2 linked regions of the Methanococcus vannielii SB genome follow. Each later gene encodes a partner of the first gene's protein in a complex. Links are inferred from orthologs where the notes say so. Each region holds a gene or a part of one and is shown on either strand. Other genes may lie near its edges.

Region 1 (5,276 bases):
TTAGTATTTTTACAACATCTTCTAAACGTTTTCCTTCCGCATAAACTACTTCTGGAATTCCAGTTCTAAGTTTTCTGTTTGTATCAATTTTACAGAAATCTTCAACTTCATCAAAATAATTCAATTTTAGTTTTGTTTCAGCTTCTTCAAAACTTATTAATCCATTTTTAAACTTTTCAAGTATTTCTCTCATGATCATACCTAAATTAAACTATTAAATATATAATTTTTAATACTATTAATTTTTAATTGTTTGAGTTTTTTAAAACTTTAATTTTAAAACTCTAAGTTTTTAAGATTAAACATATTCAATAATGATTTTTTAAGAGATTAATGTATTAATTGTATTTTTAAACTCTTTTCCAAGGAATTTCAAATTTTTCAAAGAATTCTATATATATTTTTTTATCTTCTCCGTAAAGTCCCTTCCAATCTATTGTAACAAAATCAAAAGATTGTTTGGTTATTAGTTGATTTAAAATATTTTCAGAAAGTTTTGCATGTTTTGGCGTTAAATAACCAACATGATATTCATTTTTTAATGCAAGTTTTGTAAATTTTGGGGAGTAATGGCCTCCACCAAGGCCAATTATCTTTTCTTTTTCTTCAAAATCTCCGTAACTAATTGCATTTATAGTATCAATCAGTGCGTTTGTAATTATTTCTGCTGCGTCATTTATCTGCCACTGCATTTCACTGCTTCCGATCTCAACAAATGCGGATGGTGCATTTAAATCTGTTGGCCCATGGTGTAGTACCTCAAAACTGACCTCAAAGCCTAATTCTTGGTATTCTTCCATTGAATTATATTTATCAATGTTTTGTAAGAGTAATGTATTAAATACTGGATTACAATGGCATATTTCTTCAGGATTTCCGCCATGTGAATTATCTTTTGTTAAATTTCCCGGAGTATGGACTGTTAAAGTCGGTTTTTTACTTTCACTTCTATGTTTTGATAAAAATACATAAAGGCTAGAATCGTGAAAATCGGATTTTTTGGATGTGTTCGACTTTTTTTCAAGTTCATGAACGAAATATCCATAATTTTCCAAATGCCGTTTAATGTTTTGACTTGCAGGGTCTTTTTTTGAAGAAATTAATAGGTAATTCATTTTAACCGCCTTAGTTTACTATTATCTTGATGTTTTTAAAAAGCATGAGAATTCAATTAATTTTTTAGTACTTTAATATTATTTAAATAAGTTATTAACTGTCAGTAATTACCTCAATAATAACATCAATAACAATATATACCTGGCCTCTAATAATTAAGAAGGATATTCTTATCTACTTGGTAAAAAACTTTGATTTTTGTGTTTTACCATTCATTATTACTCATATAGTTTTATTTTATCCAGTTTATATTTTGGCTGTGGTGATTTTAATGGTTGAAGAAAATATTGAAAATTTAGTAGCTGAAAAAAGTTTATTTGATGAATTTAAAGAACACTCAATTTCTGAATTTTTCAGAAAAAATAAGCACATGCTAGGTTATAGTGGAAGATTGAGAAGCATGACCACGATTGTTCATGAACTTGTAACAAACAGCATGGACGCATGTGAAGAATCAGAAATATTGCCAGAAATTCTAGTTGAAGTTAAAAAAGTAGGTTCTGAAACATTTACAGTTATAATTGAGGATAATGGGCCAGGAATTCCTCCAGAATATGTTTCAAAGGTATTTGGTAAGATGCTTGCAGGTTCAAAGCTTCATAGGCTGGTTCAGTCAAGAGGTCAGCAAGGTATTGGTGCAGCGGGAGTTTTATTATTTTCCCAAATGACTACTGGAAGGCCTTTAAAAATTACAACTTCCACTGGAACTGGAAAAATCCATGAAATGGAAATTAAAATGAGCATTGAAAAAAACGAAGGGGATATTGTAGCCCATAAAATAAGGGAGGGCTATTTTAGGGGAACACGCGTAGAAGGTGAATTTAAGGAAGTAACCTATAATAGAAGAGAGCAAGGGCCGTACGAATACCTTAGAAGGATAAGTTTATCGACACCTCATGCCAAAATTACCCTTATAGATCCTGAAGAAACAACAATATTTGAAAGAACAGTAACTGTAATTCCTGAAAGGCCGGAAGTAATGAAACCACACCCTTATGGATTAACAACTGATGAATTACTCCATATTTCAAGAAAAACGGATTCTTCAAGAATTTCAAGCATGCTAAATAGTGAACTTTCAAGAGTTACAATGAAACGAATAAGGGATCTTGAAGACTATGTTTTAAGGGATAAACTTTTAGAAAATTATCGAAAGAGTGTTTTTTGGGATACCATTGTTGGATGTTACCTGAATTTTAATTTTACTAAATATTTTGAGATATATGGCCACTATTTGGATAAAAAAGAAATAGAAGACGTAAAAATGTTAATTAATGGCCTTCCTGAGGGATTATCTGAACTTAAAACGTACTGTTTAAAGTATCTGGTTGTCGAATACCTGATTCAAAAATTGGATGACGAACAGCTAAAAGAAAATAAGAACCATTTTAAGAAAAAACCTGAAAATTTCATGGAGTTTGCAGAGAAAAATTATTTAAATGCATCGCTTCTTGAAGAATTTAGGCGAAAGCTAAAAACAATTACAAAATCGCCTGAAGATTTTGTAAAAGCGCTTACCGACCTTGGAATGGTTTCTGAAGAAGAGCTTGAAAAATACCGAAAATCAATAAAAGACCTATTGAAAAAAACCCCCCGAGAAATGACGTGGTCGGATTCAGAAATTATTGTAAATGTTTTACAGGATATGGACTTTATGGCTCCATCCACAATTGGACTAAGGCCAATTGGTGAAGAAAATATTGAAAAATCACTTGAAACACTAACTCCAGAATTTTTGAAAACCCTTACGCGAAAACCAAAAACATATAAAGGTGGAATTCCATTTGCAGTCGAAGTTGGGCTTGCATATGGGGGTAATGCCGGGAGAAGTGGCGAAGACTCCAAAAAAATGGAAATAATGAGATTTTCAAATCACGTACCATTATTATTTGATACATCAGGCTGCGGGCTTACAAACGCTGTTAAAAGTGTAAATTGGAAAAGATATGGACTTAGAAGTGATGAAGATGCCCCTGTAACGATATTTGTGAATCTCATTTCAACACATATCCCTTATACATCTGCTGGAAAACAAGCAATCGCAACAGGCTCAGAAGAAAACGAAGAAATTTTTAATGAAGTAAGGCAATCATTAATGATATGTGCAAGGGAGCTTGATACACATATTTCAAGGGTAAGGCGTGAAAAAGAAGAAGAACAAAAGAAAAAATATGTAATAAAATATGCATATATATTTGCAGAGGGACTTTCAAGCATTACTGGACGGTCGAAAGAGGAGATAGAGTCAAATATAATTAATCTTTTAAGATAAATTAACTACTTTTACTATTTTTACTATTTTTACATTTTAATTATTTTACTATTTTTTCTATATTGCCATTTAAGTTTAATTTAGCTACTCGATACTTTAAAAACGATTATGGCTATTATTTATACATTAATTTTTATATTTATTATATTCTAAATTTTTTACTACGTAAAATTTTTACGTAAATTTATTTTCAGGAGATTTATAGGGGGGGTTTTAGTGATATCAAGAAGAGAAGTTATTGAAAAATTAAACCACTATAGGCCATGTAATGACTGCAATACTCCAATTTTTAAAAATAAGCCACTAAACGAATTGGAATTAGTCAACCGAAAAAGAAAATGTGTATGTGGAAAAGTCCAAATTGATGATGTAATGATTGATATTTTAAACGTAATGATGGATTTTGGGGAAATTGAAAAAAATACTGATAGTATTTGTTTAAAAGATGCAGGAACTCCGCTTATTGAAATTGGTTATCCTTTAAAATACCTTCCATCGCTTTTAGAAAATGAACTAATTATCATGAATAATGTCTCAAGAAAATGTGCAGAAGAAATTATAAAAATACCTGAAGTTAAAGGCGTTATTTCAAAACAATCAAGAGATAATTTCGAAATTTCAGACAATTCTAACGAGGTAAACGAACTATTAGCTGGAAATGACTTTAGATGTGATGTATTTATCTTGAAATCCATTTCAAACTGTGTAATGGTATGTAAAAACCAGTCAAAAGTCCATATTGAATTTCCAAGGCTATTTAACCCGAAAATTGCAAAAGTTGACAGTTTAAATTTGAAGGAAAAGGTTGTACTCGATGGTTTTTGTGGTTCTGGAACTCTTGGAATGGCAGCATTAAAAAAAGGTGCAGAAAAGGTAATTTTTTCAGATATTAACAAAAATGCGTTAGACGATGTTATATATAATTTGAAATTAAACTTTGGTGATGATGTGTTTGATAAAGTTGAAATTATACATTCAGATTTTTTAGAACTGGATGTTACTTGTGACGTGTGTTTTATCGACCTTTTTCCACACATGAACGCCATAAATTTCATTGAAAAGGCAAAAAAAATCTCTAAACAAGTAGTAATTATATAATAAGTGAAATAATGAAGCAATCTAAAAAATTAGGGCAGTGTTTTTTAAAAGATAAAAATTTTGTTAAAAAAGCGATTAAAAGTGCGGATATAACTGAAAACGATATTGTTTTAGAAGTAGGTCTTGGAGAAGGGGCTCTTACAAAAGAACTTGCTAAACTAGCAAAATTTGTATACGTAATTGAATTGGATATGCGACTTGAACCTTTTGCAAACCAGATAATGTCTGAATTTAAAAATGTTAAAGTAATTTGGAATGATGCTCTAAAAGTTGATTTAAAAGAACTTGGATTTAATAAAATCGTTGCAAATCTACCATATCAAATTTCTTCGCCAATAACTTTTAAGTTTTTAGAAAATGACTTTGACGTTGCAGTTTTAATGTATCAGTACGAATTTGCGAAAAGAATGATTGGAAAACCCGATACAGATGAATATAGTAGATTAAGTGTTTCTATACAGTATAACTCCGATGTTGAATTTATTTGTAAGGTTCCACCCACTGCTTTTTCACCAAAACCGGACGTAAATTCTGCAATTGTAAAACTAACTAAGCGGGAACCTTTATTCCATATTGAAAATGAAGAATTTTTTAGAAACGTTTTAAATGCAATATTCCAGCATAGAAATAGAACTGTAAAACGTGCTTTAATTGATTCAAGTCATGAAATGAATATTGAACGAGAACGTTTAAAAGAAATTTTAGAAAACATTAAACTTGATTTTGACTTTTCAGAGCGGGTTTTTAAATTAGCGCCTGAAAAAATTGGGGAATTAAGCAATATATTGTA
Region 2 (3,923 bases), 420 kb from region 1 along the record:
CAAATGGTATAATTTCAGGAACTTTCCCAACTCCTCTTGGAATTATCATGTTTGCAACAGGCAAATTGTTAGTTCTTCTCTTCTGATTTACTGGATGACCATCTAACTTTTCGTAAGCAACTTTTAAAAGTCTATTCAATATGTTTGCAGTTTTTTCTGCTTCTTTTGAATCATCTAATGGAATTATTTCCTTTACCTTTTTCCCTTCTTTTTTAGGGTCTGCATCACTTATTTTATCACTTAAATTAGGGCCCCTCAATAAAAGTGCTGCTCTGTATCCGCCAGATTCTTTAAAAATTACTTCTACATCATCAATTTTTAATCCATCAAGTTCTTTTTCTAGCAAACTTGTATCTTCAATTCTTCCTGCTCTTCTATCTGTGACGATGAATTCTTTGTCAACTGATGAAAAGTTGCACCTAAATGCAATGTCTCCAGGTTTTACTGTAATTCCGACACCACAAGCTTCAAATGGTCCCCTTCCAGTGTATGTTTCATAAGGGTCATATCCTAATAGTGCAAGATGTGCAGTATCACTTCCCGGCCTTACTCCAATATCAATTGCATTCATTATCCCACAAATCCCTTCTTTTGCTATTTTATCCATTGTATGAGTATTTGCTTCTTTTAAAGGTGTATTGCCAAATTCATCGGGCCTATCCCCAAGTCCATCTATAACAAAAATAACTGCTTTCATAAATTCACCATAAAATCACGTATTAGTGGTAGTATTTGCTATATTCTTTAAGTTTATTAATATTTTTTGGTACGGGGTTCAAGAAAACTTTATAAATTTATAAAAACTTTAAATTTCGATTGAAAATATGAAAAAAGAAAAAAATAGAAATTTTTAAAAGAAGTTCTGAGTTTCAACGTAGAACCTGCCATCAAATGCTACGCCTATTCCTATTCTAGTATATCTTGAACTTAATATATTTGCACGATGTCCCGGACTATTCATCCATGCATCAACGGTGGCTTTTGCAACACTTTGTGCATCGTTTGAAACATGGCCTATACCAAGCACGTTTCCTGTTGGCATTTTAGCTATGTTTTCACCAATACCTATTGCAAAATAGCCGTTTCCAAGGGATTTTTTAACGTCGTAACCTGCGGATACGGCCCTATCGGTCGGGGATTTTCCATCTAAACTAGTATGTGAAAAGTAATTATTTTTGACCATGTCATTACTATGATCTTGTGCGATTTTGTTTAGCCTTTCATCTAATATAAACGCATTAAGCCCGTGAGAAGCACGTTCTCTATTGGTATATATTAATATATAATGTCCAATCTGGGCATTCATGTCAGTTATCGGTTCTTCTACTTTAGGTTCTTCTACTTTAGGTTCTTCTACTTTAGGTTCTTCTACTTTAGGTTCTTCTACTTTAGGTTCTTCTACTTTAGGTTCTTCTACTTTAGGTTCTTCTACTTTAGGTTCTTCTACTTTAGGAGTATTTGAAGTAGTCCTTCTGACAACAACTATTGTCGACCCATGTGCTTGAACATTTTCGGAATTATCTTTAACTTCCGAATTTCCGGTGTTAGTTCCAGTATTTCCGGTGTTAGTTCCAGTATTTCCGGTGTTAGTTCCAGTATTTACTTCAGGACTAGTTTCCTGATTTATTGAAATTTGTCTTGACTTTATAAGCACTGTTTTTGAAGACTCTCTTTTTAACGGTGCAAAAGACCTGACTTCATATGTTTGATATGCTATGTTTTTATTCAATATACTTGTTAGTTGAAAATTGGTAACTTGGCGGTTATTTAGTAAATTATTATGATTTTCGTTAAAATTTTGGCATGCTAAGTTGTTAAATATGTTTTCACATCCAATCGGGCTTAATTCAGCACTGAGGGACGTTAAAAGAGATATGGTAATTACCGTTAATGTAAAAACCTTTGAGAGCCAATTCATAGTTTAGTCTCCGTTAAATTTGTATAGTATTGGGGGATTACCCATGAAATATTGAATGGGCTCATTTATATCGTTTTCGAAAAATTTTGACTTAATATCGGCCGATTTTAGCTTAAAAAAAGATATTTTAAGATTTTATATTGTACTTAAAAAGTGTTTTTAACAATTGTATCAAGGTTACGGGAGCCAAGTACTTTGGTCTTCAACTTTTGTAGGAAGGTATTCTTCAACAACGTATTTTAAACCGTATTTTGCTAAAGACTGCTGTTCTGCCCTTACTTTACCGTCAGCCATCTGGTTTAGTGCTTTCTGCCACTCAGGAAATGAACGGACAAAATCATCATTTTTAAGGCCATCTTTTAATCTTTTAATATCATGGTCTTTTAAAGGATGCGTTGGAAGGTCGTAATCTAAAATATCCTGAGGAGTTACGCCGATTAATCTTGCATCAGGAATTGCTAATTTATCTGCGAGGTGAACGGCTTTACCACTTCCTACTTTTAGGGTCCTATAAATGTTTAGGTACCCATAAGGGTCACCATCCGTAAATACCAGAATTGGAAGTTTATGTTCTTCATTTAATCTTTTTATAAATCTTCTCGTTGCCCTTGCAGGGACTCCTTTTAATGATATTAATATGCAATTATGTTTATTCCAAAATCCTTCTGCATTAAGCCTTGCAAACATACCTGCGGTCTCTATTGCTAAAATAAATTCTGCTTTTGTATCAAATTCTAGTTTTGTAACATCGTTTGGTATACTGTATGCACCACTACCTAATTTTGCACAATCTATCCTAATTTCTTCGCCATCTGCGGTTCTATCCCGTATTTTTAACGGGCCTACAACTGCTGCACCGTCTTCTTCGGGAATAAATCCTAAATCCTCCCTTAAATGTTCTGATGCTGCTTCAATATCTTCAATAACGCCATTTGAAGGTTGTTGGTCGTCAAATCTTGCTTCACCCCAATTTTTAGAAACATAATACGCTTCCCTTAGGGTTGAAAAGTCATTAGTATCTAACAAACTTTTTGAAAATTCCATCATTTTAATGGTTTGAGCAAATATTTTGGCTTGATTTACCGTTAATGTCCTATCTTTTTCTTTTCCAAGTATTGCAAAAGTTCCTTTGTCAACGTCAAACTTTGCATTTGCAAGGCTCCTTATTGGAAATGTAATTTTTGGCCTTTTGCCATGTAATATATCATTATACATTTCATTTGCAAGTTTTAATATTTTTTGAGCTGCTAAATCTCTTTCTTTAGACGTTATCACAGTTTCACCGGATTCTAATCGAAAATAATATAAATATGAATTCATTAAATGAAATCATTACAGAGTGATGGCTCCATTATATACTAAGTTGATAACATTAGCCTAAAAAGGCGATATTATATTATCTATATAAATTCAATGAAAAGATATAAATCTTGTAAGTTATATATTTCCAATAATTATTTAAAACCCGCACAATCAGGGCTCAGGGCACCACTACTTATGAGGAGGTAATAATTTTGAAATTTTTAAAAAACATTGCACAAACTGACTTTTTAGACGCAGCTCCAGAACAAATTTCTGATATTGACAGGGAGTTATTAGAATTAATAGAGCAATCAAAAGCTCGGATTACTGTTATAGGCTGTGGGGGGGCAGGAAATAACGCTATTAATAGGCTTCTCGCAGAGAGTATTAGTGGGGCAAGAGTTATTGCGATAAACACCGATGCACAACAACTTGTAAAAACACATGCTGATCATAAAGTTTTAATTGGAAAAAATCTTACAAAAGGACTGGGTGCAGGTGGAAACCCTGTTAAAGGCGAAGAATCAGCAAAAGAAAATGCAGAAGAAATTAAAAAATCAATTCAAGATTCAGACCTCGTGTTTATCACCTGCGGGCTTGGTGGTGGAACCGGTACAGGTTCAGCTCCGGTTGTAGCAGAAATTTCTAAAAAGATAGGAGCACTAACTGTTGCAGTTGTAACACTACCGTTTTCAATGGAAGG

What was found.
Region 2: the proteins of MEVAN_RS01630 (region 1) and MEVAN_RS03815 are in contact, whole or in part, in a crystal structure (PDB 2ZBK), measured with the Saccharolobus shibatae proteins. The link is inferred for Methanococcus vannielii SB from one-to-one orthologs. Residues at the interface, in WP_218266310.1 of Saccharolobus shibatae: Glu463, Lys467, Leu469, Tyr471, Leu472, Lys473, Tyr474, Ile475, Pro476, Glu477, Val478, Arg480, Ser481, Leu482, Thr484, Phe485, Leu486, Ser488, Glu503, Lys507, Leu508, Lys511, Ile518, Glu519; in WP_218258439.1 of Saccharolobus shibatae: Phe25, Leu26, Val29, Glu30, Gln31, Leu32, Lys34, Gly35, Glu36, Pro37, Phe70, Leu71, Asp72, Leu73, Ala76, Lys77, Met80, Val83, Leu84, Ala86, Ser87, Tyr90, Asp91, His110, Ser111, Leu114, Lys115, Ser116, Glu126.

Annotation. Positions count from the first base shown.
Region 1 is NC_009634.1:364,568-369,843, reverse strand. The notes cover bases 899-3,887. They hold MEVAN_RS01630 (DNA topoisomerase VI subunit B), read left to right. Parts: upstream 899-1,387; coding sequence 1,388-3,388; downstream 3,389-3,887. Other genes in these bases: MEVAN_RS01625 (RsmD family RNA methyltransferase), read left to right, coding at 3,605-3,887; MEVAN_RS01635 (D-aminoacyl-tRNA deacylase), read right to left, coding at 899-1,115. Outside these bases: nickel pincer cofactor biosynthesis protein LarB, read right to left, coding at 1-193; more of MEVAN_RS01635, read right to left, coding at 351-898; more of MEVAN_RS01625, read left to right, coding at 3,888-4,486; 16S rRNA (adenine(1518)-N(6)/adenine(1519)-N(6))-dimethyltransferase RsmA, read left to right, coding at 4,498-5,276.
Region 2 is NC_009634.1:788,770-792,692, reverse strand. What follows is about bases 1,145-3,923. They hold MEVAN_RS03815 (DNA topoisomerase IV subunit A), read right to left. Parts: upstream 3,194-3,923; coding sequence 2,096-3,193; downstream 1,145-2,095. Other genes in these bases: ftsZ (cell division protein FtsZ), read left to right, coding at 3,433-3,923; MEVAN_RS03820 (CAP domain-containing protein), read right to left, coding at 1,145-1,918. Outside these bases: MEVAN_RS03825 (2,3-bisphosphoglycerate-independent phosphoglycerate mutase), read right to left, coding at 1-697; more of MEVAN_RS03820, read right to left, coding at 851-1,144. UniProt on the Methanocaldococcus jannaschii protein: Relaxes both positive and negative superturns and exhibits a strong decatenase activity.